Regions from separate parts of the Paenibacillus sp. MABNR03 genome, predicted to be linked through region 1. Evidence: riboswitches for the same ligand, from Rfam matches in the RefSeq annotation. Region 1 holds a riboswitch; each other region holds the start of a gene.

Evidence for each region. Region 1 has a riboswitch for cyclic di-AMP ahead of AAIH57_RS11765 (hypothetical protein). Riboswitches for the same ligand answer to the same signal wherever they lie in the genome.
Region 2: it holds a riboswitch for cyclic di-AMP, as region 1 does, so the genes downstream of both, AAIH57_RS00060 (C40 family peptidase) here and AAIH57_RS11765 (hypothetical protein) in region 1, are expected to answer to the same signal.
Region 3: it holds a riboswitch for cyclic di-AMP, as region 1 does, so the genes downstream of both, AAIH57_RS28790 (C40 family peptidase) here and AAIH57_RS11765 (hypothetical protein) in region 1, are expected to answer to the same signal.
Region 4: it holds a riboswitch for cyclic di-AMP, as region 1 does, so the genes downstream of both, AAIH57_RS28205 (ubiquitin-like domain-containing protein) here and AAIH57_RS11765 (hypothetical protein) in region 1, are expected to answer to the same signal.

The regions. Positions count from the first base shown of each region.
Region 1 is NZ_JBCIYR010000002.1:701,161-709,284, reverse strand. Features, by position in the region: gene AAIH57_RS11780 (organic hydroperoxide resistance protein) at 1-238, opposite strand, end outside; gene AAIH57_RS11775 (Nramp family divalent metal transporter) at 672-1,967, shown strand; gene AAIH57_RS11770 (HAD family hydrolase) at 2,127-2,810, opposite strand; gene AAIH57_RS11765 (hypothetical protein) at 2,958-3,356, opposite strand; cyclic di-AMP (ydaO/yuaA leader) riboswitch at 3,473-3,646, opposite strand; gene AAIH57_RS11760 (glutathione peroxidase) at 4,024-4,500, shown strand; tRNA gene AAIH57_RS11755 (tRNA-Leu) at 4,642-4,724, opposite strand; gene AAIH57_RS11750 (urease accessory protein UreF) at 5,149-5,850, shown strand; gene AAIH57_RS11745 (XRE family transcriptional regulator) at 6,119-6,322, shown strand; gene AAIH57_RS11740 (hypothetical protein) at 6,379-7,032, shown strand; gene urtE (urea ABC transporter ATP-binding subunit UrtE) at 7,055-7,750, opposite strand; gene urtD (urea ABC transporter ATP-binding protein UrtD) at 7,728-8,124, opposite strand, start outside.
Region 2 is NZ_JBCIYR010000001.1:7,259-15,382, reverse strand. Features, by position in the region: gene AAIH57_RS00075 (helix-turn-helix domain-containing protein) at 1-741, opposite strand, end outside; gene AAIH57_RS00070 (X2-like carbohydrate binding domain-containing protein) at 1,024-4,917, opposite strand; tRNA gene AAIH57_RS00065 (tRNA-Leu) at 5,241-5,325, opposite strand; cyclic di-AMP (ydaO/yuaA leader) riboswitch at 5,687-5,818, shown strand; gene AAIH57_RS00060 (C40 family peptidase) at 5,824-6,288, shown strand; gene AAIH57_RS00055 (carboxymuconolactone decarboxylase family protein) at 6,368-6,697, opposite strand; gene AAIH57_RS00050 (hypothetical protein) at 6,817-7,035, opposite strand; gene AAIH57_RS00045 (hypothetical protein) at 7,154-7,483, opposite strand; gene AAIH57_RS00040 (xanthine phosphoribosyltransferase) at 7,581-8,124, opposite strand, start outside.
Region 3 is NZ_JBCIYR010000013.1:16,545-24,668, reverse strand. Features, by position in the region: gene AAIH57_RS28810 (transglycosylase domain-containing protein) at 1-890, shown strand, start outside; gene AAIH57_RS28805 (YwhD family protein) at 1,080-1,583, opposite strand; gene AAIH57_RS28800 (M1 family metallopeptidase) at 1,685-3,676, shown strand; gene AAIH57_RS28795 (hypothetical protein) at 3,687-4,529, shown strand; cyclic di-AMP (ydaO/yuaA leader) riboswitch at 4,790-4,927, shown strand; gene AAIH57_RS28790 (C40 family peptidase) at 4,931-5,401, shown strand; gene AAIH57_RS28785 (GNAT family N-acetyltransferase) at 5,717-6,208, shown strand; gene AAIH57_RS28780 (c-type cytochrome) at 6,361-6,717, shown strand; gene rbsK (ribokinase) at 6,792-7,775, opposite strand; gene AAIH57_RS28770 (4a-hydroxytetrahydrobiopterin dehydratase) at 7,822-8,118, opposite strand.
Region 4 is NZ_JBCIYR010000011.1:50,114-58,237, reverse strand. Features, by position in the region: gene yabA (DNA replication initiation control protein YabA) at 1-187, shown strand, start outside; gene AAIH57_RS28230 (tRNA1(Val) (adenine(37)-N6)-methyltransferase) at 287-1,075, shown strand; gene rsmI (16S rRNA (cytidine(1402)-2'-O)-methyltransferase) at 1,076-1,957, shown strand; gene AAIH57_RS28220 (AbrB/MazE/SpoVT family DNA-binding domain-containing protein) at 2,236-2,490, opposite strand; gene AAIH57_RS28215 (HD domain-containing protein) at 2,809-4,086, shown strand; gene AAIH57_RS28210 (TatD family hydrolase) at 4,385-5,155, shown strand; cyclic di-AMP (ydaO/yuaA leader) riboswitch at 5,397-5,650, shown strand; gene AAIH57_RS28205 (ubiquitin-like domain-containing protein) at 5,923-7,107, shown strand; gene rnmV (ribonuclease M5) at 7,260-7,805, shown strand; gene rsmA (16S rRNA (adenine(1518)-N(6)/adenine(1519)-N(6))-dimethyltransferase RsmA) at 7,810-8,124, shown strand, end outside.

The DNA.
Region 1 (8,124 bases):
TTGTTACAACCACATCTTCCAGTTTTACGCCAGCCTTGCGCGCTACGTTTGCAAGAGCACTTTCGTAACATGCACCATATCCCGCTGCAAAGAGCTGCTCAGGGTTCGTACCTTCTCCACCGGAGCCGCCCAGCTCTTTTGGCATTTTGAGATCGTGTTTGAGCACACCATCCGATGATGTCACTGAACCCGTACGTCCACCTTTGACTGTTGCTGTTGCTGTATATAAAGCTTCCATTAGAAATCTCTCCTTCACTCCAATATTTTTGCTGCCTACACTTCAATTTAAACTTCTGGCTCATTTTGAAACGTTTGCTGGTTACAATCAGTTTCTGCATCCGTGCCCTTTTCATGCATCTGCCTTCCATCTCGATATCGTCATATATTATTTGGGGCATAAATTTGTAAACTTCCCAAGGTTGGGTAATATACTAAAGGCCGTTTCCCTTTTCAGTTCATTTTGTCCATCTACATAAAAGTTGCACTAGACAAAAATTATTGAATGAGTACAATGTAAGTAACGACATATATTTTCAGACATATCAAATGAAAGCTTCCCGCCTTCATCCTCGGAATATCAATACAATCAATATTAAAAAGTCAGGTGATTATGCATGAGCAAAAAAAATCCATTCAACTCTGCTTCGGCTGAGCCGTTGGCTGCAGCAGGCATGGCTCCTTCACTCGGGGAAGCCCACAGCTCCATGAAGGTTCCGAAAAACGCCGCCTGGTGGAAAAAATTCCTCGCCTTTGTCGGCCCCGGTTATCTGGTCGCTGTTGGTTATATGGACCCGGGTAACTGGGCAACAGATATTGCCGGTGGTTCACAATTCGGCTATACCCTTTTATCCGTCATTTTGATCTCAAATCTTATGGCAGTGGTACTGCAGTCACTCGCTGGCAAGCTCGGTATTGTTACAGGACGGGATCTGGCTCAGGCTTGCCGCGAGCGGTTCAGTATGCCGGTTGTTATGATGTTATGGGTTTTGTGTGAACTGGCCATTGCAGCTACCGATCTGGCCGAGGTCATCGGTTCAGCCATCGCGCTGAAGCTGCTGTTCAACATCCCCATGTTATACGGCGTCATTATTACGGCCGTGGATGTCCTGCTTATCCTTTTGCTGCAAAATAAGGGATTTCGCGCATTGGAAACGTTGGTTATCGTGCTGATGGCAACCATTGCCCTGTGCTTCGGGATTGATCTGTTCCTTGCCAAACCGGATATGGGCGGAGTACTCACCGGATTTGTACCAAGTGCCGAGATACTGCAAAATCCAGCGATGCTCTATATCGCCATCGGTATTATCGGAGCAACGGTCATGCCGCATAATCTGTATTTGCATTCTTCCATCGTACAGACTCGTCAGATCGAACAGACGCCTCAAGGAAAAAGAGAAGCTATCCGGTACTCCACCATGGATTCAACCATCGCGTTGACGCTGGCCCTGTTTATTAACGCAGCCATACTCATCGTGTCCGCAGCTGTATTTCATAGTGCAGGCATGACTCAGGTTGCTGAGATCACAGATGCTTACCACCTGCTTACACCACTGCTGGGCACGACCATTGCAAGCATCCTGTTTGGTGTCGCCCTGCTGGCGTCAGGTCAGAACTCTACACTAACAGGCACACTCTCCGGACAGATTGTCATGGAAGGTTTCCTGAACATTCGGATTCCGGCTTGGCTGCGCCGCTTGGTGACCCGATTAATTGCCATCATCCCTGCTGTTATTGTGACCGCCATCGCCGGGGAGCACGGAACGGAAGAATTGCTGATATTGAGCCAGGTGATCCTATCGTTGCAGCTGCCATTTGCGGTCATTCCACTCGTGATGTTCACAAGTGACAAAAAAAGCATGGGGGCATTCGCCAACAAACTGTGGCTCAAAATCGTCTCCTGGATCATCGCTGCCGTGATCGTTATCCTAAATGTCTATCTGATCATCCAGACCATTATGCTGTTCTAATAAGAGGGAACAGGGTCCCGGTAGCCGGATGTCAACTCAAAAAAGGCTGATCTCCTCAAGTAGCTATACTTGAAGCGATCAGCCTTTTATAATGCCGTACATTTGCCTTGTCCACAATTTGATGACGCTCGCTAGGCTTCTATAAATATACTTTACCCGCTATTCTTCATTAGACACGAGTAAAGGAATTAGCTGTTCCAAACTTTCGATCGTCCAGTCCGCGTGCTCCTGACCCTCCAGTTCAGGCTGAAACCGTCCATAACCCTGCAGGATCCGAATTGTTCGCATCCCCAGCTTCTTGGCAGGAATGATATCGTTATCAATCCGGTCTCCAATCATTACAGCTTCCCCGGGCTCGCATCCAGCCTGTTTCAGGGCCACTGCATACAGCTCCGGGTCCGGCTTGGATACGCCTTCTTCTGCCGAACAGGCCAGTACATCGACGTACCTGCGCAAACCATAACTCTCCAGTCGCTCAGCTGTCCCCGGGCTCTGGTTGGCAATAATGCCAATCCGATAATGGCGTGACAACTCCTTCAGCACAGCATCAGCAGCAGCGAAAGGCTTCTCCAGCTCCTTCCGGAACTTCAGCTTCTCCTGAATCTGCTCCCTATGACGTTCATCACTAATTAATGTCCGAATCGCTACCTTCATGGGCCACTGCTCATATTTACGGTAACAGGAGGCGAATATCTCTCGCACCATCTCAATCTTCACCGGATATCCAAGTGAACAGGCTTCTCTTACGAACTGCCCGATAATATCATCTACCGGCTCCCATTCGTCTACCAACGTGTCTCCTACATCAAAAAACAACCACTTTAATCCACGTACATCCGGCACGCCTATTCCTCCTTGTTAGCCATGAACGCAACCTTGATCAATAAAAAAGAAGACCCATCATCATGCATGAGTCTCCTCAGAATTCCATTTTTCCATAAATTCAATTATAACAGGCACCTCACACCGGATCAATCGGCAGTCATCACATTAACCATTGAGCAAAAAGCCAACCTCTCCATTGAGGGAATATACAATCCGGTCTGCTCCCATTCCACGGTAAATCCCTTTGGGATGGCTCTGTTCGGTGATCACGCATAGCGATTTCGAGGTCCATGAACGGCAGATCTGCAAATACCTGCAGGTCAGGTTCAGACTGTTCTCAAAAATAAAAACGTTGCCTACGCTGGACTGCGGCAGAAACCATTTCTGCGCTTCCGCAGTATTCATGCGGATCACGTTCTCCACTCCGATTCTCCGGAGTTTCCGCTCTTCCCCTGCACTGTTGGTCAGAACGGCAAACGACATTTTTTTGTACATCAAAAGCTTGATAAACTTGCGCCCCGCTTCATTCGGTGCAGTTACTAAAATCATCTCATTATCCATCATTCGTTCCTCCCTTGGCGTGAAAAGACAACAAAAAAGAAGCGTGGGGGACCAAGGCCTCCCCGAACGCTTCTTAAATAACCCATGACGAAGACGCCATGAATATGCGTACGGCTTGTTGCCTCTCCCTTTAACGCTTACGAGGTTAGCTGACGGATTCGGGCGCGAGAGTCGCCCTATTTCCGGCTTGCACCGAAAAATTCACCCCATGGACCAGCTGCATTGCACAGCCATTCCGATTGGTTCCCCCGTTTCCCACCCATGAATGAATGGAAACTCAGCGATTAAAACATCGTTCCAGTTTCGTGTATTGATCAGAGCGATATTATCGTTTGTTTCGTTTTTCATGTTAAGTTTAATTGAAATAGAAATTACGATATGAATCATACACCCGCGCCATGTTGGTGTAAAGTCTGTACAGATCACCGAAATGACGAATTTATGCCATTACTTATTAATAATAGCGCTTACAACATTCCCATTCTCCATCCATCTCGATAAAGCTCACTAATTCTCGTCTTTATGAAAAATGTCTGGAATTTAAGGATCATTTAAACATCCAATAAAGGGGAAATATCTTTTTATTAATTTTGCATTATCTAATTGTAAACAATATAATATAAGTATACGAATAATGAACTCAACTATTATTATATGGAGGCGATACATCATAACCGTTTATGACTACAAAGTCACCACCCTTCGGGGACAGGAAGTGGAAATGTCCGAATATCGCAACAAGGTGCTGCTGATTGTAAATACGGCGAGCAAATGCGGACTGACCCCGCAATTTGAAGGTCTGCAGGAACTCTACGACAAATTCAAAGATCGTCAGTTTGAAGTATTGGGATTTCCGAGTAACCAGTTCGCCCAGGAAAAAGGATCATCCGATGATATTGCCGAGTTTTGCCAGATGAATTACGGTGTAAGCTTTCCCATGTTTGAGAAAATCGACGTGAACGGCTCAAGCGCTCATCCTCTCTTCCAACATCTGACTACAGAAGCACCGGGACTGCTCGGCTCCAAAGCCATCAAATGGAACTTTACCAAATTCCTTGTCGATCAGGACGGACGTGTCGTGAAGCGTTATGCTCCAAAAACGACTCCTGACCAAATTCAGGCAGATATCGAGAAGTTGTTGAAATAAAGGCACCACACAGCGGCCATCATCAGCACAGAACCCCAGGAAGTCAGGTTCTACTGGGGATGGCCTTTTTTACGCTATCTACAAACGCAAAAAAAAGAGGCTTTCCTCCATCGGAAAACCTCTTCTTATCGTACTTTATGATGCGGTCGAGAGGACTCGAACCTCCACGGGCATACGCCCACTACCCCCTCAAGATAGCGTGTCTGCCATTCCACCACGACCGCATGTCGTAAATAATCGGCAACAAAAATGATTATACAGGGTTATGATATAAAAGTAAAGCACTTTCTAAAAAGTGTCATTCTCCTGTGTTTTTTCTCCAAATATCGGTTCTTATCGTCATGATCGCTTACCGATTGCATACATTAAATTTCAAATCATTTTCCATCTATATTCATGTAATTTAGCATCCCAATAAGATGATCTCTCGAGTCCCCATCCCTTTCCCTACATTTACATTACCTAAAAAGTTATGTATGTTAACATTTAAATTGTTTTAACCGAATTCCAAAGATTTTATTGACAAAATACGGATATTTATGTGAATATATATATCATATAATTCGGATTTAAAAGCATAAGAGGAACCAAAAAGGAGTATAAATGTTATTTAATATAACATTTAACGAACGTAGGAGGCGAAAGACCGTGAACCGTGGGAATAAGCTGCTCGATTATGTTAAACTGCTTGATTCCTCCATCCAGGTCGGAGGGTTTACCCATTCCTTTGGTATGGATGTGCATATCTCTGAAGGTAGTATTCGAAATGCTGCAGATCTGGAATCCTTTATGCGCTGCCAGCTGCACCCCAGCATTGTTCGACTTGAAGGTATGGCAATCAAGGGCATCTACAGTGCAACAGATCATAACGACACATGGCGAACGGCTCTCATTGACAAATTGGTTCACGTTCAGCGAACTCCTGCTGATCTAAGGGATCAAGCCACCGCCATGGGCAAAAGACTGATCAAGCTGGCCCGGGCTCTTCATCCCTGGATTGAATTCAGCCAGCTCGAACACACCCTTGCCAAATACGAGTCTGTAGGCTGCCTCTCCACTGTTCACGCCTGGATCAACCACCACCTCGAAATCCCCGTCGAGGAAGCGGTCATGGGTTATTTGCACTCAGCCATGAGTGCATGTATATCCGAAGCATCTAAAGTCCTCCCTCTGGATAATGATACTACGCAGGAACTGCTGGTTCGCCTGGCCGCAGACCTGGAGCATGAATGGAATACCGTTAGCGCCTCTGCTGCGGATGGACCGGCACAGCCAACCTCAATGTCCATGAAATCGTTGTTCCCCAGCTTCCATATGCTTGGCGCAGGGCTTCATGCCTACCGGGCCTAACCCCGTTCACCCCAAGACACTCGCTTCCTCACACTTCCTCGGACGATAAAAAAGCACGCAGCAACCTCCTTGCTGACGTGCTTTTTTGTCATTCTCCCTAGTCTTATACACGTTTTTACGTCATTAAATGACACAAAAACACTAAAATTTATCATTTTATAATTGTTACATGACGTAATTACGTATATAATAAGATACACAGCTCGTATCTTCCATTATTTCACACAACCGGAGGCGGGTTGAATACTTCGATAAGGGGTGAACCCTTTTGAACAAAAAGAAACCCGTGACTCCGTTCGGATGGGCCATCAAACGACGCCTGACTGAGCTTCAGATGGATCAAAAAACCTTTTGTGAACAGCACGGCATCCCGCCGTACCGTTTATCCAACCTCATTCATGGCACACGAAAAGCAACCCGGTTCCGAAACCAGGTCGCAGAGCTATTGCAAATTCCGGATGAACTGCGATGACACGCCATTACCATGCCGCCCCTATCCTTTAACTGATTGCCAAGGAGGGCCCATTCATGAGCTACTTTACGACTGACCTGGAAAGATTGTCCTTCCATTCCATACGACATCAACTCATTATCGTCGACCGCAACTGGAGAATCCGCAGCTGCAATACCGCATGGCAAAATGGACTTGGGCAATTGTATTCGGAACAGAATAGATCAGACATCTACCGTTTGTCTTCCGAAACGTTTCATTATCTTCATCTGCTTCAGACATGGGCAGCTTATGAGGAGAGAACGAGAATCGAGGCAATCATCCAGCATTTTGAGAAGACTCAGCACTCCTTTGACCATTGCCATACATACGACATATCCTTGCAATTTGCGAACCTGGACATAAGGTGGTTCCGTCTGGAACTAACGCCTCTGCCCCAGTCAGATCCTTCGCTTCCGATAGAACTTGCCCTGATTGCGCACACAGACATCACGGAGCAGAAGCAGATCGAACAGCAGCTGAAGCAAGCTCTGTCAGAGGTGCGCACACTACGCGGACTGCTTCCCATTTGCGCGGTCTGCAAACAAATCAAGGATGAACAAGACATCTGGAATTCAGTTGAAAGTTACCTGGAGAAACACACGCACGCCGAATTTACGCACGACATCTGTCCAGACTGCATTCGACGCCTATACCCTAAGTACTCCAATATTTTGGACAAACGATCATGACCGGGACCAGACACACTCCGGTTTATACCGACAGATGGTGTTCAAATTGAGACATATCCAGTTCCTTCGGTGAACCTTGCAATGCAATTGCACCTTTGTCCATGACGTAGATATAATCCGCAGCACCGCGCACAAAGTCGATGCTCTGTTCAACGAGCAGCACCGAAATGTCGCCTTTTGCCTTGATTTGCAGGATGACCTGCCGGATATCCTCAACAATTGAAGGCTGTATGCCTTCGGTTGGTTCATCCAGCAATAACAAACCGGGCCGCGAGGCAAGCGCTCGCGCAAAGGCAAGCTGCTGCTGCTGGCCACCACTCAAATCTCCACCCTGACGTCCATACATGGTGGCAAGGACCGGGAACATCGCGAGCACATCCTCAGGGAACGCCTTCACTCCCGGTGCGGCTGTCTCCAGACCGAGCAGCAGATTCTCCTTTACTGTGAGCTGCGGGAAAATCTCACGCCCCTGAGGAACATATCCAATGCCGGCCTTGGCCCGTTTTGCCGGGTCCAAAGCGGATATATCCTGCCCCTTCCACTGAATGTTCCCCTTCCGGGTTTTGAGCAGGCCCATCAGTGTTTTCATCAGTGTTGTTTTGCCGACACCGTTACGGCCCATCAGACATACCACCTGTCCAGCCTGCACATCGAGATTCACACCACGCAGCACATTGCTTTCTCCGTAACCAGATTCAATTCGCTGCAATGACAGCATGATCATCCCTCCTTTTGCCCAAGTAGACTTCAGCTACCCGAGGATCTTCCTGTACCTCCGCCATGGTCCCTTCCTTCAGCAGCTTGCCTTCATGCATCACCGTCACCTTTGCCGCATACTCACGGACAAACTCCATGTCATGCTCCACAACCACAACCGAACGTTCCTGTGCAATGTCCTGTAACAAACGGCCCGTTTTATGCGTCTCTTCATCAGTCATTCCCGCAACCGGTTCGTCCAGCAGCAACACACGTGGTTCCTGAAGCAGCAGCATGCCAATTTCGAGCCATTGCTTCTCTCCATGAGAGAGTGCTCCTGCTCGTGTATACACACGATCCTGTAAACCGATCTGCTGAATAACCCGTTCCATCGCA
Region 2 (8,124 bases), on a different contig from region 1:
AACCCAGCCATTCGTATCGGATCGAGTTGTGATGACTAGATCATTCTCATAAAACTGACTGACCTTGCTCTGATCAAAACCCGGATCGGATGTCATCTTGGCCATCTCTGATACTCCGCTGCCCTTCAGCGCGATGGTGTTTCCCTGCGCATCACTGATATGAACCCATCCACCATATCGATCCGTCAGACTGGACAGCAGTCCAACAATCATTTTCTCGTCAATGACAACGACGGCGACCGCTGGTGAAGAATTATTGAAGCTGTCCAAAGGCAATGACTGCATATACGTAATGACCGAAGTTTGCTGACCTCTGCTGACATAGGAACTGAGCGGCTTGATCTCACTCCGGTGCGTTTGATCTAATACTTCCTTCATCCACTCCTCCAGTGACAGATCGGTATAATGAAAATCGGTGTAATAATGATTCGGCCTGTAGGAAGAGCCCGGGGTGAGGATCAAATTATAATTGGCCAGATAAATATAATAATTTTGCAGGAAATCATTTGTCTGTCCAAACGTCAGTACATTTTCCATGGCTCGCCATATGCCATATACATTCGTTTCGTTATCCCTTTCATTCATAAGAACGTTCAGTTCCTGATTAACGGCAAGCTGTCTCGTGAAACCTTCGACTTCAGCCATGCGGCGCTCTAATATTTCTTGGCCCTTCTCAAGCTGGGTAATCCCATTCTCAATGGAAATGGACTGTGTTACGGAAATCGAAGTGAGATAAGACATATAACCACCAATGCTGGGTATAACCAAAATGATCACATACGAAATGAGAAATTTCCGAAAAACACTGGAATTTTTAATGGGTAACCCCCTCCCTTACCGAGATATTGGCAGCGCTATCATACTCACAGATTATCTCATTTTTTAACTTAGTCAAATGTTTTCTTGGTCATGCAGCAGCTGTGTTCGTTTTTTTCACCACCAACATCCTCTCTCTTGATTATTCCGTATCATTATAAAGAAGGGGACCACTTGGGTCCCCTTCTCACTGAAGCTATTTCCACACTATTCCACCCATTGTTCCCCGCCATTTGCAGCAGGCTTCGAAACATGATCAGCAGAAGCTTCTTCAATATCTCCAAAAGCCCAATGCGAAGGTAAGACATCTTTCCACTTCGGCTGCGAAACACCTGTAAGCGGGCCTCTGCTGAGCGCTCGGTTAATGACGACAACGGCTTCTGCCCGTGTCAACTCCGCATTCGGCCGGAAAGTGCCGTCACGGTAACCCGTCAGGATTCCCAAGCTTTGTGCTCTCAGAATTGCATCCTTTGCCCAATGACTGCCGATATCGCTAAATCCGCTGCCGGGTGTGGCGGGACCCGGATTTAGGCTCGCCGCAAGACTTGCCATCTCTGCACGGCTTAATGATTGGTTTGGTTTAAATGTACCATCCTTGTAACCTTTCATAAGTCCCATCTTTGCTACCTTGGCAATGGCCTCTGCTCCCCAATGGGATGAATCCACATCTCTGAATGTTACATCCGATTGTACAGCACCTTTATCATATACCTGGGCTAAAATAGCTGCCATTTCTGCACGCGTGATCTTGTTATTCGGTTTGAACAAACCGTCCTTATATCCGTTAATGTAGGCCTCATGCCGCATCGTCTTATCATCCGTGTTCTCCGAAGGTTCCTCTCCCGTTCCTGTTTCAGGAGCTTCCGAAGGAGTTACCGGAGGCAGTGTGACGGGAGCTGATGGTGCCCCTGGATTGGAAGGTACGGACGGTCCTGGTGGATTTGTCGGATTCGTTGGCCCACCGTTCCCGGCAGCGATTGTAAATTTCAGTTGATCGGTGAGCATAAGCTCACCAGACTTCTTAACCGCTTTCAGCGTGTGTACACCACTTGTCATTCCCGAGATGCTGTATATCTCCTGCTGATTTTTACGACCTTGGCTGTATGTGTCTACCGTTTGGACCAGGTTTCCGTTGATATAGATGTCTACTTCCCCCTGCTGCGGCCCGGTAGGTGAAATCATGCTTATGCCGGTTCCTTTGAAGACATACTCAAATGAATCACCATCTACGGTCGAATAATGAATATCGTTGAGGTAGTCGCCGTCAAAGACAAAGCTAAGTTTCAGCGTGCCGAGCGGCTGCTGGGCAAGATACGACTTTTTCAATGTTACCCGATCACCTGCTGCCTCATAATCGGTCCCCACAACCAGTTCTTGTGATCCGTTCATGATTTTGCTGAAACTTTCCGGCTCCTGTAAAAGCTTCACTTCAATATCTGCCTGCGCAGATTCAGCTTTGTCAAAAATGGCGCTCACCGGCTGAATGATATTGGGGATTTCCACTTTTAGAAAGTCCAGCAGCATGAACCGTCCGGACTTTTTCACAGCTTTTAGTGTGTGCTGTCCATCCGGTAGTCCAGAAATACTGTACACCTTTTGCTGTGCCAATCGTCCTTCACGGTAAGCACTTACCGTTTCCTTGAATTCACCATCCACGTAGATATCCATATCTCCCTGTGAAGGGTCGACTTCCGTATAAAATTGGATGCCCGTTCCGCGGAATTCATACTCAAAATAATCGCCGTTCTGCTCGGCGTAATGCACGTCATCCTGATAGTCACCGAATGCTCTTCCCGTACTGCGTGACCAGTTGCCGCTGTACTTGATGGCGGGATCGTCGTTATTGATCATTGCGAACCGGATTCCTGAAGTATCGCTCACCTTGATTGTCAGCGTCTGCGGATCACCCGAGCTAAATACCACACTTAGCTCTGTTGTTCCCACTGGCAGCTGCGCGAGGTATTGCTTCTTGATCGTTAACGTGTTGTCAACGACCTCGTAGTCATTTTCATCGAGAAGAACCCCGTCTTGTTCCAAGCCTGTCAATACATTGCCGTTCAAGTTTAACGTGATTTTCAGATCCGCTTGTTGCTCCGTTACCTTGTCGAAGTCTGCTGTAGTTGGACTAATCGTACTGTTCTGCCCTCCAGCCTCTTTCTCCTTCGATACCTTGAGCGCATCCAAAAGCATGTACTGGCCCGAATCCTTAACTACCTTCAATGTATGTGTGCCACTGGGCAGATCCGTTTTGCTGTACAGCACCTGCTGAACTTCCCTTTCTCCATCGGTATAAGCACTTACTTGTTCTGCCGCTCCATTATCAAGAATGATGCTCATATCTCCCTGCTCTCCATGTTTCTCTGTCAGCAGCTCAATGCCTGTACCTGTAAACGTGTACTCCAAATAATCCCCGTCTTGTTCCGTATAATGCACATCGTCATTGTAGTCCCCAAAACCTCTGCCGGAATTCGAGTTCCATGAACCCGTGTATTGGATCTCACTATCGTCATCGTTAACGTAGACCACATCGGTAACCGTGGCATTGTTCCCGGAGACGGAAGACGCAGCTGGTTCATCTGCAGCATTCGAATCGCTCGCCGTACCCGGATTCGTGGGTTCCGTGCCCGTAGAATCCTGAATGACTATACTCAAATCCTGTGCACCTTCTAATTGTTCCTTGCCTCCATTGCGCTTCCAATCCCCGTTATAGCGCATGCCCGTATCATCGTCATTCACAGTTGATGTTCCACTCAGTGCTGTTACTTTCAGCATCCGTGAAGCATGAGGCTCCAATAAACCGCTGCTGAATTCCTCGTTAAATGTACCCAGTTCAGAGTGGCTCCACAGATCACGGACCGATGCGGGGCCTTCCAGGCCAATATCACTCCAGTTGACATTGACCTCAGCACTTCGGTTGCCCAGATTAAACAAGGCTACACTGTAGGTCCCATCTCCATTATTGGCATACCATACCTGCTGCTTCGTATCGATCGAGACCGGATGAGCCGGACGCCCAGCCTGATTAACGGCAATCACTTCATCGTTCGTTAGCATTTCCAGTCCATAGCTGTCCAGTCTGGTCATGTCATTTCCTGTATATAAGGGTGCAGAAGAGATCGCCCAGAACGTCATCGCGGTCTTCCGCTCATCCTTAGTGAGCCCATCCATAGAGCCATTGCCAACGTTTAGCGAATCAAAATCGTTCCACCCGCCGGGGCCTGCATCCCGCCACCAAAGCGCTGCGATCGGAAACAGACGTGCAATATTAGCCCACTGCGTCAAACCCACATTACTGTCGTATGCTTCGACATCCCAGTCGATACGCCAGCCGTTGGCGTGTTTTTTCCAGAAATCCACGTAGTTGTGGTCCAGTGCCCATGAAAGCTCGAACCAGATATTATGTCTTGCCAAAGCCTTGGACCAGGCCTCCACATCTCCTCGTGCATCCCGGCTCAAATTGTTGATTCCCGAACCTGGGGTCACACTGTCGAATTTGACAAAGTTAATACCCCACTTGCCCAGAAGATCGGCGATGGAATCGATGTATTTCTGAGCACACGGATTCGAGAAATCAATCTTGTAGGTATAGGCATTCCAGGCATCCATCACCGTGAGCGGCTGGTATGCGATGTCCTGCATCCGGCATGCTCCACCCGTCCCGTAGATCTCCAAATTTTTATTGTACGCATCAATGGATAGTCCAGGGATCAGATAGATCCCGATCTTCTGACCATTGTTATGAACATAGTCAATAACCTCCTGAAATCCGTTCGGATACAGCGCAGCGTTAGGGATCGGTCTTCCGTATTCGTCATTGTCTCCATTCCATCCCGCATCAATGTTGATATATTCATAGCCATGGGCTTGCAGCTTCTCGCGCATGGCATCCGACTGCTTCTTAATGCTCTCTGCGGATATCCATTTCACTGAAGGGTCATACACCTGCATACTGTAACTGCTCCAGCCCATATACGGTTTCTCGGCCAATGCTGCATCCGCCGCTTCGGCTACATGATCTTTTGTTCCTGTAAAACCAAACTGTACTGCTGCCATGATGAACACCAGAAGAACCATTGCCATCCTTTTCCCTATTCGTTTCAAATCATCCCTACCCCCTCTGAAATGTGAATTCAAGTCATTCATGATAGCGCTTTCCTTACGAGAAGAGAATAGTGGATGTACTACTTCCGGGATAGGTACAATTCGGCATTTTGCGTACATTTCACCTTGATTACGGGGCAAATCAGCCATAGAACAGACATTTTTCCTTTTACCTCAGGTATAGACCAAAATGAATTATCTTTTGTTACGCCTCAATCAAGTGGCAAATCCTCAATAGAGTTGGGAGTTCCGTTCCTCAAAAAAGACATAAAAAAAGGTCTCTCGCAGGCGTTAGCCTAACGAGAAACCTTTTCCTCTTATGATGCGGTCGAGAGGACTCGAACCTCCACGGGGGGTTAGCCCACACGGACCTGAACCGTGCGCGTCTGCCAATTCCGCCACGACCGCATATGGTATATCTCCGGGATAATCTATCGCGGCGACAAGAAATAATATATCATGTGGAATTCATAGTGTCAACACTTAAAATAAATGGATATATCACAAAGGCATATAGAGAGCGCTGAAGTCAGAATGACCTCACTTTACATGTCGGAAACGAATCGTCTCTTCTCTTTTTACTCCAATCAAAATATTTGTCCAAATTCTCCCCTGTTGAAACACAAATTACTTTTTTGTCATCATAAATAATCATTCGGAACTACTCTATTCTGCAAAAAGTCTTGAATTCCGTTAACATTGAAGGAGGAAGAAACGTTTGACAATTACGCATTTATGCAATATAGTTTCAAAAGGTTACAAAAACTTAATTATTCAATTGCCGAGTTTCATGTTTGAAAACGGGGGAACCATTTTGGGTGAATTATTCTTATACATAGGAAATATAGGGAACCTTCTACCGAACCCTTAGCTAACTCCGTAGGCATCGAAGGGAGAACATTGATTTTGAAAAAGCTTATCATTTCTATTTTTGGAGCAGCCGTTCTATTTACATCCGGTGCAGCAAGCACTGAGGCAAACAGTATCAACACCGTCGTTAACAGCATGACTGGCATACCTTACAAGTGGGGCGGCACGACGCTGGCCGGTTTTGATTGCTCTGGGTTTATGAGATATATTTTTGAAAAATATAGTATTGAATTACCACGTACATCACAACAGCAAGCCAAAGCAGGTACTCCGGTATCCAAAGCGAATCTGCGGACAGGTGATCTGGTGTTTTTCAACACTTCAGGCAAAGGCATTTCACACACAGGCGTATACATTGGTGGCGGACAGTTCGCTCATGCCTCCAGCAGCAAAGGTGTCAGCATTACCAAATTAGCAAATCCGTATTTTAACACACGTTACGTTACCGCACGCCGGGTAACTGGACAATTTATGTATAACAAGATGCTCGGAAAAATATAAGTTGGACAAAAAACAGGCTCCGGATCAATCCAGGGCCTGTTTTTCTGTCTTGCTATGCTTACTCATTCTCAAGGAGAACCTAGTGCAATGCTTTTTGTACACGCATTGCGCCTTGTGACAGCGCGTGACCGCCACCAACGGCTCCTGCTACCGCTACCGTCTCCATAATTTCCTGGTCGGTTGCACCCTTTGCACGGGCCTCTTCCACATGGTAAAACGTACATACCTCGTTATTGGCAAACAATCCGATTCCGAGAGCAATCAGCTGCTTGGTTTTAGCATCAATGGCACCTGACTGAAAGCATTCCCCGGTAAACTCATGGTACGATTTCACCACCCCAGGCAACGCGTTGCTTAATTCTCCAATCTGATCCTTATAAGCATGAACCTTATCATTCATCAATGTCATGGCTATTGCACATCCTCTCAGCTGATATGTTACCTTCTCGCTGTACCTATCTTCTCTCCCGAGTGGTGCAATTATGCCAAAACATCCATGGTAATTCCATGCATCGGACCGGGTCTCTTTTATTCACTGAGCGGGCTTTGACGCGGTTCGCTAAAGAGCTGATAACGATAGTTACGATCCAACTTGACCACGCGTCTGTTCTGGCGGCGGATGAGCACCTGTTCCCCATCCCAGGCAACGACAATCCCGGTTACATCGTTGGATTCCAGCCCGTCCCGTATCACTCTTACTTTTTCACCCGATAAGCGCAGTGCATCCAATTCTGCATCACTAATCATGTCTATGGCTCCTATGTTCCAAATTTATTTACAAAAAGAGACCTAAATGAAAAGTCATTTAGGTCTCACGTGACTGTATTGGACTGTCATGTCATTCGAAAAATGTCCCGACTGAAAGTTACCGCTGCGCGTGCTCTTTGCTGTCGTTCTTCTCGAACCAAAAATCAAGCACTTTGGCGGACATCACACGTTCTTCAAGGTACTCCACTTGATGCGGTGTAAATTGTTCTTTCCAAGAGAAGGACAACTCTTCGCACAAGCCTACAATTGTCAGCAACTCTGACCAGGCAACATAGCGTTTGTACCAGAAAAATTGAGGATGTTCAATCATATAGGGATAAAGGTCATCGAATTCCGTATGTTTACAATCCAGGGCACGTTCAAAATGAACTTTCGACTCCGCCAGCTTTTCAATAAAGAATTGTTCTGATGCCGGTTGGTTCCCCATGGTGTTGCCTCCTCTCCCTAACATAACCCCATTATAAATGAAATCCGCGGTCATGCAAAGGCATTGTTCAAAAAATAGGCCCTTTTCCTTGAAACTGTCACATTTCGTTATCGTCGAATTGCACGGTCCCATCGTTCAGTGAACGAATGCGCACCAAGGCTTCAACCGGTATGCCCTGTTCGCGGATGGTGCGTGCTCCTGCCTGAAAACATTTCTCGACAACCACGCCGAATCCGACGAGCTCCGCGCCCGAACGCTCGATAATTTTAATGACACCGCGGGCAGCATCTCCGTTGGCGATGATATCGTCTATAAACAAAATACGGTCATTCTCATGAATGTATTCGCGGGATACCATAATATCAGTTACAATCCCTTTGGTAAAGGAAGGTACGCGTTCACAGTAGGCATCAGGATCAGCCAGAAGCGTCTTTTTGCGACGGGCAAATACAAGCGGCACCCCAAGTTCATGAGCGGCGGCAAATGCAACCGGAATCCCTGAAGACTCTACCGTAATGACCCGGGTCACTCCACTTTCACGAAAACGAGCAGCAAACTCGCGCCCCATCTCCATCGTCAAAGCAGGATCAATCTGATGATTCAATAATCCGTCCAGCTTCAGCACCTGATCCGAGATGACT
Region 3 (8,124 bases), on a different contig from region 1:
ACAATGACCGTAAAACCTACAAACCTGGCAATTTTGGTGACAAATATCTGGGGGAAATTGATTTAAGGCAGGCAATTGCCGCCTCGGACAACATCTATGCGGTGAACACGATCATGCAGATCGGACCTGAGCAGGTCGTGGACATGGCTAAAAACCTGGGCATTACCAGCAAACTGAGTGCTGTCCCCTCTCTCGCTCTGGGCACCTCACCCGTGAGTCCATTGGAAATGGCCTCAGCCTTTTCTGTTATCGCTGCAGGCGGACAACGAACACCTCCTGTTGCCATCCTGCAAGTGACAGATGCGGCAGGACGTGTAATTTACGAAGCACCACAAACCAAGGCTGAAAAAGTAGTAGAACCTGCTGCCGCTTATGTTTTAACACGTTTAATGGAAAGTGTTTTCGAGAATGGTGGTACAGGGAATCGGGTAGCTACAACCATTAAGCGTCCGGTTGCCGGCAAAACAGGCACGACCAATACCGATGCCTGGATGGTCGGCTTCACTCCCGAGCTCTCCACTGCCGTATGGGTTGGTTATGATCAGGGCAAAGCCATTTCCACTTCGGATGGCCGCCGTGCAGCACCGATGTTTGCCCAATTTACAGAGCAGGCTCTTGCGAGTGTGCCGCCGAAGATTTTCCCTGTCCCTGATCATGTGGTCAGCGTGTATATCGACCCGGAATCCGGCAAATTGGCAGGCAACGGCTGTGAAGAGAAGCGGCTTGAAGTATTCATTGATGGCACAGAGCCAACAGAAACCTGCCGCGGCACAACAGATGGGACAGATTCCGAGAAGGACGATGGCAGCCGTCAAGCAGAGAATCAACAAGGAGTACAGGAAGAGAAGCATTCGTGGTGGAAGGACTTCAAACGCTGGTGGGTAGAATGACGCAAATACGTAATGACTTAGTTGCGTCACTATAATATTGGGTTGGGTCACCTCTAACTCACTCGTACATTCCGTTGTGTACGACTCATTCAGTTCTTTCCCCACCTATAAAACAAAAGCCCCAAACCGATATTTTCGGTTATGGGGCTTTTCATGTTCTTTTTGGGTGAAACAGCATGAACACAGTAATCAGGCGAGCGCTTCTTTCAATTCATCCGGAGAAGCATTCCACCACTCTTCGTTGTGTGTAACCAGCAACTTTTTGAGGGCAGCACGGTCTTCTGGACCAAGTTCATCCAGCATGAAACGACGCTTCATCGCATAATCCATCCGGTTCACATGGTCAGCCAGCAGTTTCCATCCGCGTTTTGCCTCTGTATCAATCCACATCTCGCATGCCGTTGCACCGCCATACAATTGACCCTGCTCCGTACGATCCACAGCTACCCATACGAGCCATACCTGGCGTCCGTTAGGTACATCTTCCCGGTTCGTGGAAAACTTGATACCGCGTTCCACCTTGCTCTTGGCGTGCATGGCACCAATATCAATCTTCGCTTCGCCATTATCAATAATGACCGGCGACAGATTGTTCAGATCAATGGAGCCTGCACCGAAACCTTTGTGTTTGCTTTTGGCACTTACGATATTCAAGGCAATCTGTTTTTTGCCGTTTTGCTCGTTTTGATCCATATTTATAGCCTCCAAGGGTTGATACAAATATTTTAACTAATAATCGTCCCATTGCAAACATATACATGCTGTAGATGCTTGTCAACGGGAGGTATTTAACGATGATTCCACTACGCGCCAAGAGCTGGCTCACTGCATTCCTCGCCCTGTGTGTGTTTACCGGAGGCATATGGATCGCTCTGGGCTACACTCGCTCTACGACATCCGACTTGCCAACGCTCGCCCCGGAATTGGGCAAGCCTCCAGGAAAAGTCCAAACTCCGGCACCTCCAGAAAGCGTACAGACACCAACTGCTGAGGTATTCAGCAACCGCGTGGTGGAATATCACATGGATGTGAAGCTGGTGGACGGTAATGTACTGGAGGGAACGCAGACACTTACCTGGACTCATCCGGGGAAGAAAACAGTCAGCGAACTTTATTTTCACCTGTACCCCAACGCATTTTCTTCTTCCGACACGACATTTATGAAAGAATCTGGCGGAAAACTTCGCGGTGATGTGATGCCAACGGACGGCTACGGCTCCATGAACATTACAGAGATGAAAACGGAGGACGGGCTCTCTCTCCTCCATCGAATGCAGTATGTACAGCCGGATGACGGAAACATGAAAGACAAAACGCTCATTAAAGTCAGGCTGCCCAAACCTGTCAAGGGCGGAGAGAGCATTACACTTCACACCCGATTTGAGGTCAAGCTGCCCAAAATTTTTGCCCGCATGGGAACAGCCGAAGATTTTGTTATGGCAGGACAGTGGTTTCCCAAACTTAGTGTATACGAGCCCGCAGGCACGCGAGGACGTACAGTAGAGGGCTGGAATTTGCACCAGTATCATGGCAACTCCGAGTTTTATGCCGATTTTGGCATCTATAGTGTACGTATTCGGGTACCGGAAACATACAAAGTGGCCGCGACCGGATTTCCAACGAAGCAAGCCGTTGTTAAGAACGGCGAGAAGATCTATCAATTCTATGCTGACGATGTGCACGACTTTGCCTGGGCAGCCTCACCCGATTTTGTCTATGCTGAAGAGCCCTTCTCTGCTCCCAACGTTCCCGGTGTTCGAATCAAGCTTTATCTGGACCCTGCACACCAGGATCTGAAGGAACGTTACTTCTATGCGGCCAAGGCAGCACTCTCCAATTACAGCAAGTGGTTTGGTCCGTATCCGTACTCAACGCTATCCATTGTTGTTCCCCCAAAAACGAGTAATGGTGCAGGCGGTATGGAGTACCCTACCTTAGTTACGGCCTTCGGGGCCGACGAAGCGACACCAGGCTACGATCTGGAACGCACTGTTGTACATGAGATTGGCCATCAGTACTTTTACGGCATGGTTGCCAGCAATGAATTTGAAGAAGCCTGGTTGGACGAAGGGTTCACCTCCTATGCAGAAGACAAACTGATGGAGCAGGAATACGGACTTATTCCGAACCTTCCGGTTCAATCTGGTTTAATCACTTCTCCCGCCTCACTTACACAGGAATCCTGGAAGTTTGATTCCCAGAATCATTACGCAGCCAATGCCTACACTAGGGGCAAGCTCGTCCTGTTAGGCATCGAACAACAAGTGGGGACAAAAACGATGGAACGCATTCTATCGACTTATGTGAAAAAGTACCGGTTCAAACATCCCACGTCAGCCGATTTTCAAAAGGTCGTGGAACAAGTGACCCGTACGTCCTGGACTGAGTATTTTGATCAATACGTATATGGGGATGGCATGGCTGACTTCACTGTGGAGAACATCGAGATCAAGCCTGTGGAGAAAGACGGTCAGACGTTGTACGAGTCATCGGTTACATTATTGAAGAAAGGCAGCGACTACGAGAAGGTCCCCGTTCGTATTGTCTTTGAAGATGGACACATTGTCGCCAAGGAGTGGGATGGCAGTAATGGGAGAATTACCTACCGGTTAACTTATAGTTCACCTGTATCCTGGGCAATGATCGACCCTTTATATACCGTTGTGTTGGAGAATCGTCATATGAACAACTTTCTGAAGGCAGGGCTGGATGAACCAACCAAATTCCGCTGGAGCATGAGTGCAACCAAAATTATTGAAGCCATATTCGGAGGTCTGTCATGGTGAGGTGGAGACAGTGAAAGCAAAAATACGTGAGGGTTGGTTTCTCGTCCGTCAGCATATGTTCATTGCGGCACTCTTGTTTCTCTATCAACTGGTATGGGGTTATTTCATCTATAGGATGGTACATTCGGCTGTCGTTCCCTTGCTGCTGCGTTATCCGGACCCTGACGCTGGAGAGCTCAGTACGATTCTATTCAAAATGGAAAGCCAGCTCAGTCTGTCTACACATCCCGAGGTACATCGCTATCTCTGGATAATGGGAGCCATGCTGCTGCTTCGCATGCTGCTCACCCCCCTTATCCAGGCAGGGCTGATCTATTCGTTGCAGCACTTCAATCACACAGAGGAACGTATTCCATTTGTACGAGGGATCAAGGTATTATGGAAACCCATGATGCTGCTGCACTTCATTAAAACGTTATTATTGCTGCTGCCTGCATACTGGCTTGTCCCCAAGCTGTATGGCATCTTCCTGGATGGGTTCCACTCCCTGCAGCTGCTGCTGCCAGGCATTCCATACGTAGCGGGTTGGATCATTTATGGGTGGTTCATACATCATGCGTTGCTTTATATGCAGTTTGGTGTCTCCGCACCTGATGGACAGGGCGGGACACGAGGTACATTTCAGGCTCTGCTGCTTGCCCTGCGTCATATCATTTCTGTCATTGGCATTGCAGTGCTTTTGGGAGGACTCCATTTGCTCATCTTCGGTACCTTTACATCCGCTTCCTGGTTTTTAACCGGACTAATCGGGCTTATTCTGCAGCAGACGTACCCGCTTGCCAGATGTTTATTGGACCTGTGGAAAATATGTGCTCATTTCCGTCTGTGGCAGTCCAAGTCTTCCAAAGGTTAAAAAGTGTAATGAACCATTTGAAAATTGTTACCATCTTCATGTAAACTCGTGTCAATGATAACGCTTCACAAAAGCAAACCTCGACCTTTCCCCGTCAAAGGTCGAGGTTTTTTTTGCTAATTTTGCTGTTAAACGTTGCCAAAGCCTTGCTCCTCTGTTACAATAATCGCAGTGAGTTTTTAGTAACAACTTTGTAATCTTTACCTTATGAATTGTAACTACTTAAAATTAAATCGTCATTTCTTGATTTCGCAGGTGCACAACTAGCATAGCCAAATTCCTGGCACCTGGGAAGCGGGGGAACCAGTTATGGGTGAATTGATCTTGCTACAGAGGGATCATAGGGGACCTTCAACCGAATCCTTAAGCTAACCTCGCAGGCGTTGGAAGGGGTATATCTCTTGTTCAAAAAGAAATTAACCGCAGCTGTACTTAGCTTAACATTCGCACTATCGCTTGGAGCAGGCAGCGCGTTCGCAGATTCAAAAATGGATAAAGTAATTGATTCAGCAATGGGAACTACATACAAAAGCGGCGGAACAACGCTTAACGGCTTTGACTGCTCTGGATTCACACGGTATGTATTCGAAAAGCTGGGCATTGATTTGGCTCGCCAATCCAGCTCCCAATTCGACATGGGTGACTCGGTATCCCGCATGGACATGAGACCAGGCGACCTGGTATTCTTCAATACATCGGGTAAAGGGGTTTCACACGTAGGCATTTTCGTGGGGGAAGGGAAGTTTGCACACTCCTCGTCTTCCAAAGGGGTTACCATCAGTTCTTTGAGTGAGAACTACTGGGCTAACCGCTATGTTGGCGCTAAACGGATTATGAGCACGGACGCATATGAGTCACTGGCCCTCGACTAGGGACAAGCTGAGCAACATCATACTGTAACGAAGCATAAATCAACCGCCCGGTACATTCTCCGCAGGAATGTATCCGGCGGTTTTTTTGTGCTTGTTCGTCCATGCCCTTATGATGTTTTTACCCATCCTACTATAATATAAACGGAATTACCGGAACTTTTGTTTCAATTTTTTTCAATGAACGGAAACTTGCCAAATGCCCTCCTCTTTTGTAGAGTGAAATCATCAGGATTAAATATGGAATGACATATGCAGCAAAACCTTTATGAAATGAATTCAGGTGACCTGCACACCATGAGAGGAGCGTGCAGTGGTATGGATGAAGCTTCTGTAACGTTTCACGTTGTGCCGATGCAAGAAGAGCATGCAGAATTGATCTGCAGCTGGCAGTATGATCCGCCTTATAACATCTATAGCTGGCTGCCCTGGGAACAGATGAAGGCGCTTGAGGTTGAATTCGGCGATGAGCAGCTTCGAAAAGAGCAATATGCAGTTGTACTCGGAGAGCAGGATCAGCTCTGTGGATTCGCTCAATTCTTTCCGCTCGAAGGCGTAACGCGGATTGGGCTTGGCATGCATCCCGAACAGTGTGGACAAGGCCATGGTACTGCCTTCGTCTCTGCTATCGTGAAGGAAGCCATTCGGCGAAACCCTACCCATGAGATTGATCTTGAAGTGCTCACCTGGAATACGCGGGCCATTCGGGTTTACCTCAAGGCGGGATTTGTCACTCAGGACACATACGAACGACAGACACCGAGCGGTTTAATGCCTTTTTACTGCATGGTTTATGAAGGACCTCGTTAGCATTTTGGCCCGCCATGGACGGATTTTATATCCGGTTATGTGATTAGTTCAAAAAATTACCACAAAATGCTATGATGTCATAACAGGTTCCGTTATAATGATATGGACAGTTTCAGTTTAGATGATCTTTCATTCTGGAGGGGACATAACGGATGCACAAATGGATCATGAGCGGGGTATTTTTTGCAGCATGCGCATTGGCTATTGTATTAATGTTTACGCTTCCAGGGAAAGAGGAAGTGGCTGAAGAAGCGAAACCAACCATGCCCGAAGTGGCAATGGATGCCGGACAGGCCGAAGCACTGGTCAAAGCCAATTGTATCACGTGTCACGGAGATCAGCTTCAAGGTGGCGTAGGACCTGCTCTCGCAAACATCGGCAGCAAGGATGATGTGGAGAAGATCTACTCTACCATTATCAAAGGTAAAGGCGGCATGCCATCCTTCAAGGACAAACTGAAGGACGAGGAAATTGCCAATATTGCGATGTGGCTGGCTGAGAAGAAATAATGATAATTTGGATAAACAGCAAAGAGGCCCCTGCCTTCCCTTTCGGGAAAGTAAGGGCCTCTTTGTCATAGGGTTCAGCCTTTGGCAGCGTGTTCTGCCAAAAAGGCCTCGACTTCATGTGCAGACGGCATCCCGGACTGGGCGCCGAGCTTCGTCACGGATAACGCGGCCGCTCCCATGGCGTAGCCTACTGCCGCGTCCAGTGTTTCTCCGCGCGCGAGGGCGACCGCCAGCGCGCCGTTGAAGCAATCGCCAGCGCCGGTCGTATCGACGGCGCTTACGGCGTAGCCGGGTGCACGGCACGCGCCGGCACGCCCTGCCTGTACGCGGCCGCCTGGCGCCGCCGCGTACACAGCCCCCTCGGGGCCGAGCGTCGTGACGACAGCGGCCCCGAGCGATGCGGCGAGCTCTGCGACCGCCGCATCCACGTCTTCCGGCCGGAGATCATCCCGGCCGGTGAGCACGGCGAGCTCGCTGCGGTTCGGCGTGACCACGTCGACGCACCGCAGGAGCTCCTGGGGCAGACCCGGCACTGCTGGAGCCGGGTTGAGCACCACCAGTGCGCTGCCTTCTGCCGCCAGTTCGGCGGCGCGGGTAACCGCTGGCAGCGGGGTCTCAAGCTGCAGCAGCACCGCTGCGGCTGCAGTCAGGCTTTTTACCGTATCCGCCTCTTCCAGCATCTCCGGCACCACCTGCCCATTCGCACCAGGAATAACGATAATCCGATTATCTCCCTGGGAGAGCCAGATGGAGGCTGTACCGGTAACCGTATCTTCCAATACGCGAACCTGCGAGGCATCTGCCCCACTCTCGGTCAGACTGTGCAGCAGGCGTTCACCAAAAACATCCGAGCCCACCGCCCCAATCATGGTCGTCTGTCCCCCCAGACGTGCAGCAGCCACAGCCTGGTTGGCTCCCTTACCCCCTGCCAGGTAGTGAAGTTCTTCCCCGCTTACGGTTTCTCCCTCCTCTGGAATCGTATCGGTTTTCACCACGAGGTCCATATTGAGACTGCCGACAACCGCGATAAGAGGCTTATTCTGATTCGAGTCTGACATGTACGCTTCACTCATTTCTGGCAGCACAACATTAACCGACTTCCGGTTACGTCGTCCTCATTTTCTCAAACGTTTCGTTAAACTGCTCTGCTTCCTTAATATCTACAGATGTAATTCCACCCTCATCCCACGACGTGAGACGAAGGGTAACCGTTGTATAATCAATTGTAATAAAAGGATGATGATTGAATGCTTCCGAGATCGCGGCGACCTCATCCACGAATGCAATCCCCTTCATGTAGTTGGAAAATACGAACTTGCGGATAATCCACCGTCCCTCTTCCAGTTCCCAGCCTTCCAGCCTTCCCAGATGAGCTTCGACTTCCTCTTGCGTAAAAACCATACGTTA
Region 4 (8,124 bases), on a different contig from region 1:
TGTCCCATCTGCACTGGCTCCAGCCGCTAGACCAGCAGGTCCGGCGACAGGTGAAGATGTGGTAGGTGAAGGATATGATAATCTGGCCCGGCTGTATCACGAAGGATTCCATATCTGCAATGTCTATTACGGACATTTGCGGACGGAAGGCGATTGCCTGTTCTGCCTGTCTTTTTTGAATAAATGAAGTGACCGTAGGGAAGAGCCCCTACGGTTTTTTTTCAAGGTTTCAAACCTAAACTAAAGCTAAGATGAGATATAGAGTACCGGAGGATGAACGTACCATATGACAGCTAATGAAGCTAGTGAAGTCGTTTTACATGAGTCAGAACGGATTGATGATCTGCTCTCTCATGATTTGAAAATTATCCAAAGTGATGAAGTATTCAGTTTTTCCATGGACGCGGTATTGCTCGCTCGATTTGCTTCTGTCCCGAAACGTGGTCGTGTGCTCGATTTATGTACAGGGAATGGAGTCGTTCCCATTCTGCTGACAACGCGTACCCAGGCGAAACTGGAAGGAATCGAGATCCAGCCCCGACTGGCGGATATGGCAAGGAGAAGTGTACAGCTGAATGCTCTGGATCAATCCATTACCATTCATGAGGGTGATCTGCGGGAACTGGTGAAAGAAACAGGACATGCTGTGTACGATGCAATAACAGTGAATCCACCTTATATGCCGCTGAACGGAAGTGACCTCAAGATGAATACACACCAAGCCATGGCCCGTCACGAGTTAGGCTGTACATTGGAGGAAGTCATTCAAGCCTGCAATCGTCTGGTACGTAATGGAGGTAAAGTATCCATGGTTCACCGTCCACAGCGTTTGGGTGAGATTATCTCTCTGATGAGAGAGTACAAGCTTGAGCCGAAGCGGATTCGAATGGTGCACCCACGTGCTCACCTCGAAGCCAATATGGTGTTAATCGAAGCCTTGAAGGATGGTAAACCAGAAGTACGAATGCTTCCACCACTCATTGTCTACAATGAAGAGGGAACCTATTGCGATGAGATTATGGATATTTATTACGGCTCACAACATACAACACCAATGTCGAAAGGAGGAGCGTAAATGACACTGCACATTCAAAAAAGCTATGCTGAAGCACATGATGGCATGGGGAAGTTATATTTGGTTGGGACACCGATTGGAAATCTGGATGATATGACATTTCGAGCAATTAAGACATTACAGAGCTGCGACATAATTGCTGCAGAGGACACAAGGCAAACCCGAAAGCTGCTGACCCATTATGAGATTACACCATCCATGTTATTTAGTTATCACGAGCATAATAAGGGGGCAAGTGGTCCTGAACTGATACGCTATATAATAGAAGGAAAAAATCTGGCGCTGGTCAGTGATGCTGGTTTGCCGGCCATTTCCGACCCGGGTTCTGATCTGGTACAACTAGCTATAGAAGCCGGAATTACGGTCATTCCAATTCCTGGTGCCAATGCAGCATTGTCTGCCTTGATCGTATCCGGACTACCGACGGAACGCTTCACGTTCGGCGGCTTTTTGCCGCGCGAGAAAAAGGATATGCGAAAAGTGCTGGAGGCTTTTGACGAATCCAATGGTACATTGTTGTTTTATGAGTCTCCCCATCGCATTCGCAAAACGTTAGCGTATCTGGAAGAGATTCTTGGCGATCGTTCCGTTGTACTGGCCCGAGAGCTGACGAAGCGACATGAGGAGTTTGCACGAGGCAGTGTACGGGAATGTATGGACTGGCTGGAGGAACATCCACCACTAGGTGAGTACTGTCTGCTTGTGGAAGGCATCAAAGAGGAGGAGCGGAAGGCAGAACGTGAAGCTTGGTGGCAATTAATGTCCTTGGAGGCGCATGTAAGTCATTATGAGAATGAAGGGCTCAACCGTAAAGATGCAATGAAGAAAACCGCGACAGACCGTGGATTAACAAAGCGTGATGTATATAATGCGTTGATCTGATCCTTATGATTACACCAAACAACTCTTGAATAGGGGAACATAACCTGAAAAGTACCTTATTGGAAAGCTTAATGAAATATTAAATGTCATAGGGCGGTGCAAAATATTTTTTGAATTTTTCACCGCTTTCCGATTTAAGGTGAACTGCTCCATGATGAGTCGGATAGGGGTAATAAAAAAAAGACCTTCCAACGGTGGGGTTCACACCGGGAAGGCAAGTAAGGAATATAAAAAGGTTAGAATTAACAATTGAATAAGTCCATTATACCTGATTTTTTTTATTTTGTCACAGGTGCAGGGATTTCGGAAATACATTCGTTACAAACAATTTTACCTTTGAAGTATGTCACGTTCTCAGCGTTGCCACAGAAGATACAAGCTGGCTCGTATTTTTTCAACATGATGCGCTCACCGTCAACATAGATTTCCAGAGCATCTTTTTCACCGATACCCAGTGTACGGCGCAATTCGATTGGAATAACTACCCGTCCCAGTTCATCTACTTTTCTAACAATACCTGTTGATTTCATCATTATAATCAGTGCTCCTCTCAGCTAACTATCATTGTCATTATTCGACATTATTTTATGTTTTATGATACTCATCATACCAACGATTCCCAAAACAGTCAACCTTAAAATTAGCTTAAAATTAAGGCTGTTTTTGATAAGATTACGGGTGGTAAGGGATTGGGAGCGATTTTTCACATTTAAACATCAATGGCAGGTTTGTCGATTTGGAAAACGTTAAAAGTGCTTTATTCGACAAAATTCGTCATTCTATGTCGAATTATCGGGCGGAATAAGGCTGGAAGCGACAAATAGAGATTAAATATAAGGGAGCGAAGCGACATGGAACAGCGATTAACGGAAGAAAAAGTGTTTAAAGATCCGGTACATAATTATATTCATGTGCAAGATCCGATTATATGGCAGTTGATCAATACACCAGAGTTTCAGCGATTGCGGCGGATTCGCCAGTTGGGCACTTCATACCTGACTTTTCACGGTGCAGAACACAGCCGATTCTCACACTCGCTTGGTGTTTATGAAATTACACGGAAGATCATCTCCCAATTTGAAAGAAGTCACTATTCCGATTGGCCTAAGGAGGAGAAAGCAGTCGCCCTCTGTGCAGCCTTGTTGCATGATCTAGGCCATGGACCGTTCTCTCATTCCATCGAAGAAGCCTTCGACATGAATCATGAAGACTGGACCTGCCGGATTATTCTGGGTGATACCGAGGTTGGGGCGATCCTGAGAAGGTATGCTCCCGATTTCCCAGAGAAGGTAGCCTCTGTTATTCAAAAAACATATGAGCAGCCCATTGTCGTAAATCTGGTCACTAGTCCACTTGATGCAGATCGGATGGACTATTTACTGCGGGATGCTTATTTTACAGGTGTGAACTATGGAACCATCGACCTTGACCGCATCCTGCGGATGCTTCGTCCATATCACGGAAGAATTGTGGTCAAGGAATCGGGAATGCATGCGGTGGAAGATTATCTGATGTCGCGCTATCAGATGTATTGGCAGATCTACTTCCATCCGGTAACCCGAAGTTCCGAGATCATCTTACGACAAATTTTTAAGCGGACCAAAGAGCTGGTGAAGCAGGGTTTCAATTTCCGCTTTATGCTTGAGCCATTGCCGCAGCTTTTTGAGGGTACACTCTCAGTTGATGAATATTTGCAATTGGATGAAGCACTAGTACAGACAGCATTCATGCAGTGGCGCAAAGAAAACGACCCTGTTCTGAGTGAGTTGTGCGAACGTTTTATGGATCGCAGGTTGTATAAGTATGTAGAGGTTGAACAGATCGATGTGGAGACGATTGAAGAAATTCGGACTGCCTTTGCCAAAGCAGGTCTGAATCCTGAATATGATCTGGAAATTGATTTTCCGACGGATCTTCCGTATGATGTTTTTCGTCCGGATGAATCAACAGACAAACAGATTTTGCTGCTTGATCGACAAGACAAGTTACATGAATTGTCCGAGGTGTCAGACATTGTTCGTTCAATCAGCGGAATACATCGTGGAAAGCATCATCTGTACTATCCACAAAATAAGGTGGATGCGATCATTCAAGAGCTGCCGTCTCATATACGTCCCTATTTCTCATGATCATGAGGTGCAAATTTTTTACAATTTAGCTATGAGAGAAAGAGTTTCTAATTAGAGATGTTCTCATGATACAGTAATCTGCTTTAATGGAGAGTATATGTAGATCGACATAATTTTGTAATGTACACTTTTTTTGAAATGTTGGACTTATGAAGTCTCCTATATATAGTAGAAAGTTATGCTTTTGTAGTCCATATATGGTACTTCCAGAAAATCAAATGAGAAGAACAACATTTGCGGATTTTAAATATTTGTTTGGGACAATAAACAGTTATTCGACAGGAAGGGAGAAATAAACATGATGTTATTCGACACACATACACACCTGGATGCACCGCAATTCGACGAGGACCGCGAGGAGATGATACAACGTGCAGTGGATGCTGGGGTTGGCCGCATGATCAATGTCGGTTTCAATCGGGAGACCATTCCTTCTACGATGAAACTTGCCGAAACGTATGATTTTATATATGCTGCTGTAGGCTGGCACCCACAGGATGCCATTACGATGCAGGACGGTGACCTCGAGTGGATTGCGTCTCTGTGCAAACATGAGAAAGTAGTTGCCATTGGTGAGATTGGCCTGGATTATTATTGGGACACTTCACCAAAGGATGTACAGCATCGTGTATTAAGACAACAGATCGGACTAGCTCGTGAGCTTAATATGCCGATTGTCATTCATAACCGGGATGCACATGAGGACATTGTGAAAATTTTACGCGAAGAGAAAGCCGGGGAAGTCGGAGGTGTGATGCACTCTTTCTCAGGAAGCTGGGAAACAGCAAAACTATGCCTGGATCTGGGGTTTCATCTATCCTTTGGCGGGCCGATTACGTTCAAAAATGCGAAACAGCCCAAAGAGGTACTGGCGAAGGTGCCAATGGACCGTTTTTTTATCGAAACAGACTCCCCATATCTAACACCACATCCTTATCGTGGAAAACGAAATGAAACAGCGCATGTACGTCTGGTTGCAGAAGCAGCTGCGGAAATTAAAGGCATTTCGGTAGAGGAAATTGCTGCAATAACAACCAAAAATGCCATGGAACGATTTGGGATTCGTTAAAAAACGAAGCAAAACCGGTGAAAAAGAGAGGTAGACGGAGCGAATTTGCTTTTTGATCCAAATAAATGAAGAATATTACAATATTTTAACCAAATATTTAGAAAAACGTACTTGAACAACGCTTTACAACATGCATCGAAACAGGATATCATCTTTTCAGTGAATTGTTGTGCGGAAAATTGGACAGATGTTCGGGGGATGAACAAAGGGACACTTTCCGATGACACAACAATACTTTCATGAACCGATCTCGCTGAGTCTCCGTTAACGGAGAGCGGGGGAACCAATAGGGCTTAAACATCAGCGAAAGCAGCTGATGCGCATCGTTCGCTGACCCAAAAGCAGTGAATGCATTTGCGAAGCGCTATTTGATTTCTTCTTTGGGTCTCGGGGTGAATTCAAGGGCATCCGCCATGAGCGGGTGACCGGAGATAGGGCGGCTCTCTTTCGCCCGAACCCGACAGCTAACCTCGCAAGCGGAAAAAGAGAGGCAACCTCGTGCATGAATTTCCGATATTCAAAATCATTCGGAAGCCACGAAAGAGTTCCTCTTACACTCTTTCTTTGGCTTTTTTGTTTTTGAATAAAAGAAATAGGGTCGTCATACGGTAAGTATTCAGGTGATGACATCATGTTGCGAAGAGCGGTTCATGGTGCAGAACCGGTCAATGAGATATCGACCTGTGTTCTGTAGAAAATTTGGTATAGTCGCGTCAAAGACATCATGCATTACTTTAGACGGCGAGGCTATGAAGGAGGACGGAGAAGTGGGCACATTCCAACCAGAAGAGACCCATGAGTCACGATCATCCAGTAAGTCTTACGCGTTGCGGTGGAAGCATGAGAACTTGCGTCAAATGGCACTGATCGCTATTTTCTCAATCGCACTTACAATCATGATCTTGTTAGTCGTTTACGGTCAAGCCGGAAAACAAATTTCACTGGTTATTGATGGCAAAGCTCAAGCGGTAGAGACTCGTACAGGAATGCTTCAAGAAATGCTGGAGGAGCAGTCAATCACAGTCAGCCCCCATGATGAGGTATCGATGCCTTTGAACGGAGCAATCGCAGATGGAGACCGCATTGTTATTGAGCGGGCCGTTCCAGTCAACATTACGGCAGACGGAGACACCAAGACTCTGTATACAACCGATTCATCGGTAGAAGATGCAATTCAGAAATCGGGAATTGAAGTTGCCAGTGAGGATAAAGTCTATCCTTCGCTCACAACACCAATCAAAGCAGATATGAAAATTCGTGTAGTGCGTGTAACAAAGCGTACAGTGGATGTGGAACAGCCGATTGCCTACAAAGTGATCAAAACGGCTGACCCCAGCTTGTACACAGGCGATAATCGTGTCATCGTAAATGGTAAAGAAGGTACACTTGTACAGCATATCGAAAAGGTGTTTCAGGATGGAGAATTGGTCTCCAAAAAGATGGTGGGCAAGTCGGTCTCGACCAATCGTGTCGATAAAGTGATTGCTGTCGGAACCAAAGCCAAACCTGTTGTGAAAGAGCCGGAGATTCAGACGGTATCGGCACAAACTTCCACAACCAAAAAAACAGCAACAACGAACTCGAAGAAAACCGCTGCATCAGGCAGCAAAGTGATTACCGTCTCAGGCAATTCTTTTAAATATTCCAAAGTACTTAAAAATGTATCGATGACTGCTTACTCCTCTGAGGAGCCTGGCATTGGTACAAAAACAGCTTCCGGTACCCGGGTGACCGAAGGACGGACCATTGCGGTCGATCCAAAGGTGATTCCGATTGGCTGGTGGGTGTATATCGAAGGCCTCGGCTTCCGTCGTGCGGAAGATACAGGCGGTGCCATTAAAGGCAACAAAATCGATGTGTATTATGACAGTGTGAAGCATGCCCTGAATTTCGGACGTAAGAAAGGCAAAACGGTATATGTAATTGGTCCGGTGAAGCCGGAAGCGAACTAAAATCGTTTTACTTTGAATGGGGAATGCTATAAAATAGTTGCATGAATGATTCATGCGGAATATGCGGCGGCGGAGTCTGAAGAGGCTCGCCGCCGTTTGGCAGAGAAGAGGATATTCCTCTTCTTTTTGCGTTAGAAAGGAAGAAATGGAACATGATAAAAGAAGTCATCGTGGTAGAAGGCCGCGACGATACCGTAGCCATCCGAAGAGCCGTTGAGGCTGATACAATAGAGACTGGCGGATCTGCCATCAACCAGCGTATCCTGAAGCGAATTGCACTTGCACAGGAGAGACGAGGCGTGATTGTACTTACCGATCCGGATCATGCAGGTGAGCGGATTCGCAAAATCATTGCGAATAAGGTCCCTGGCTGCAAACATGCTTTCATTCCGGAGGCTGATGCAACCCGCAAAGGAGACATTGGGGTCGAGAACGCCTCGCCTGAGGCAATTCGTCATGCACTGGCTCGTGTCCATACCTCGTATGAAGGTGCACCGAGCCTGATCGATTGGGAGGACTTGATTGCAGCAGGACTGATCGTACACCCACAGGCAGCCGCAAGGCGCATGGAAATGGGGAATCTGCTGGGCATAGGCTATTGTAACGGCAAACAGTTTTACAAGCGGCTGAGTGTATTCCAGATTACTCGGGAAGAGTTCTCTGCAGCATTATCGCAAATTGAACGTGAAGGATTGTGAGCGTATGAAAGGCATGGACGAGACTTTGGAAATTGCAACACCCAAGCGGACGAAAGAGATTATTCAAAGACATGGATTCTCATTCAAAAAAAGTCTGGGTCAGAACTTTCTGATTGATCAGAATATATTGAATAAAATTGTGAATGCAGCCGATCTGGACGAGTCCAAGGGCGCACTGGAAATCGGTCCGGGTATTGGAGCACTTACAGAGCGGCTGGCTCGGGTGGCCGGCCCTGTAACAGCTGTGGAAATTGATCAGCGCTTACTGCCGATCCTGGGCGAAGTGATGGAACCTTATTCTAACGTCAGAGTGCAGCAC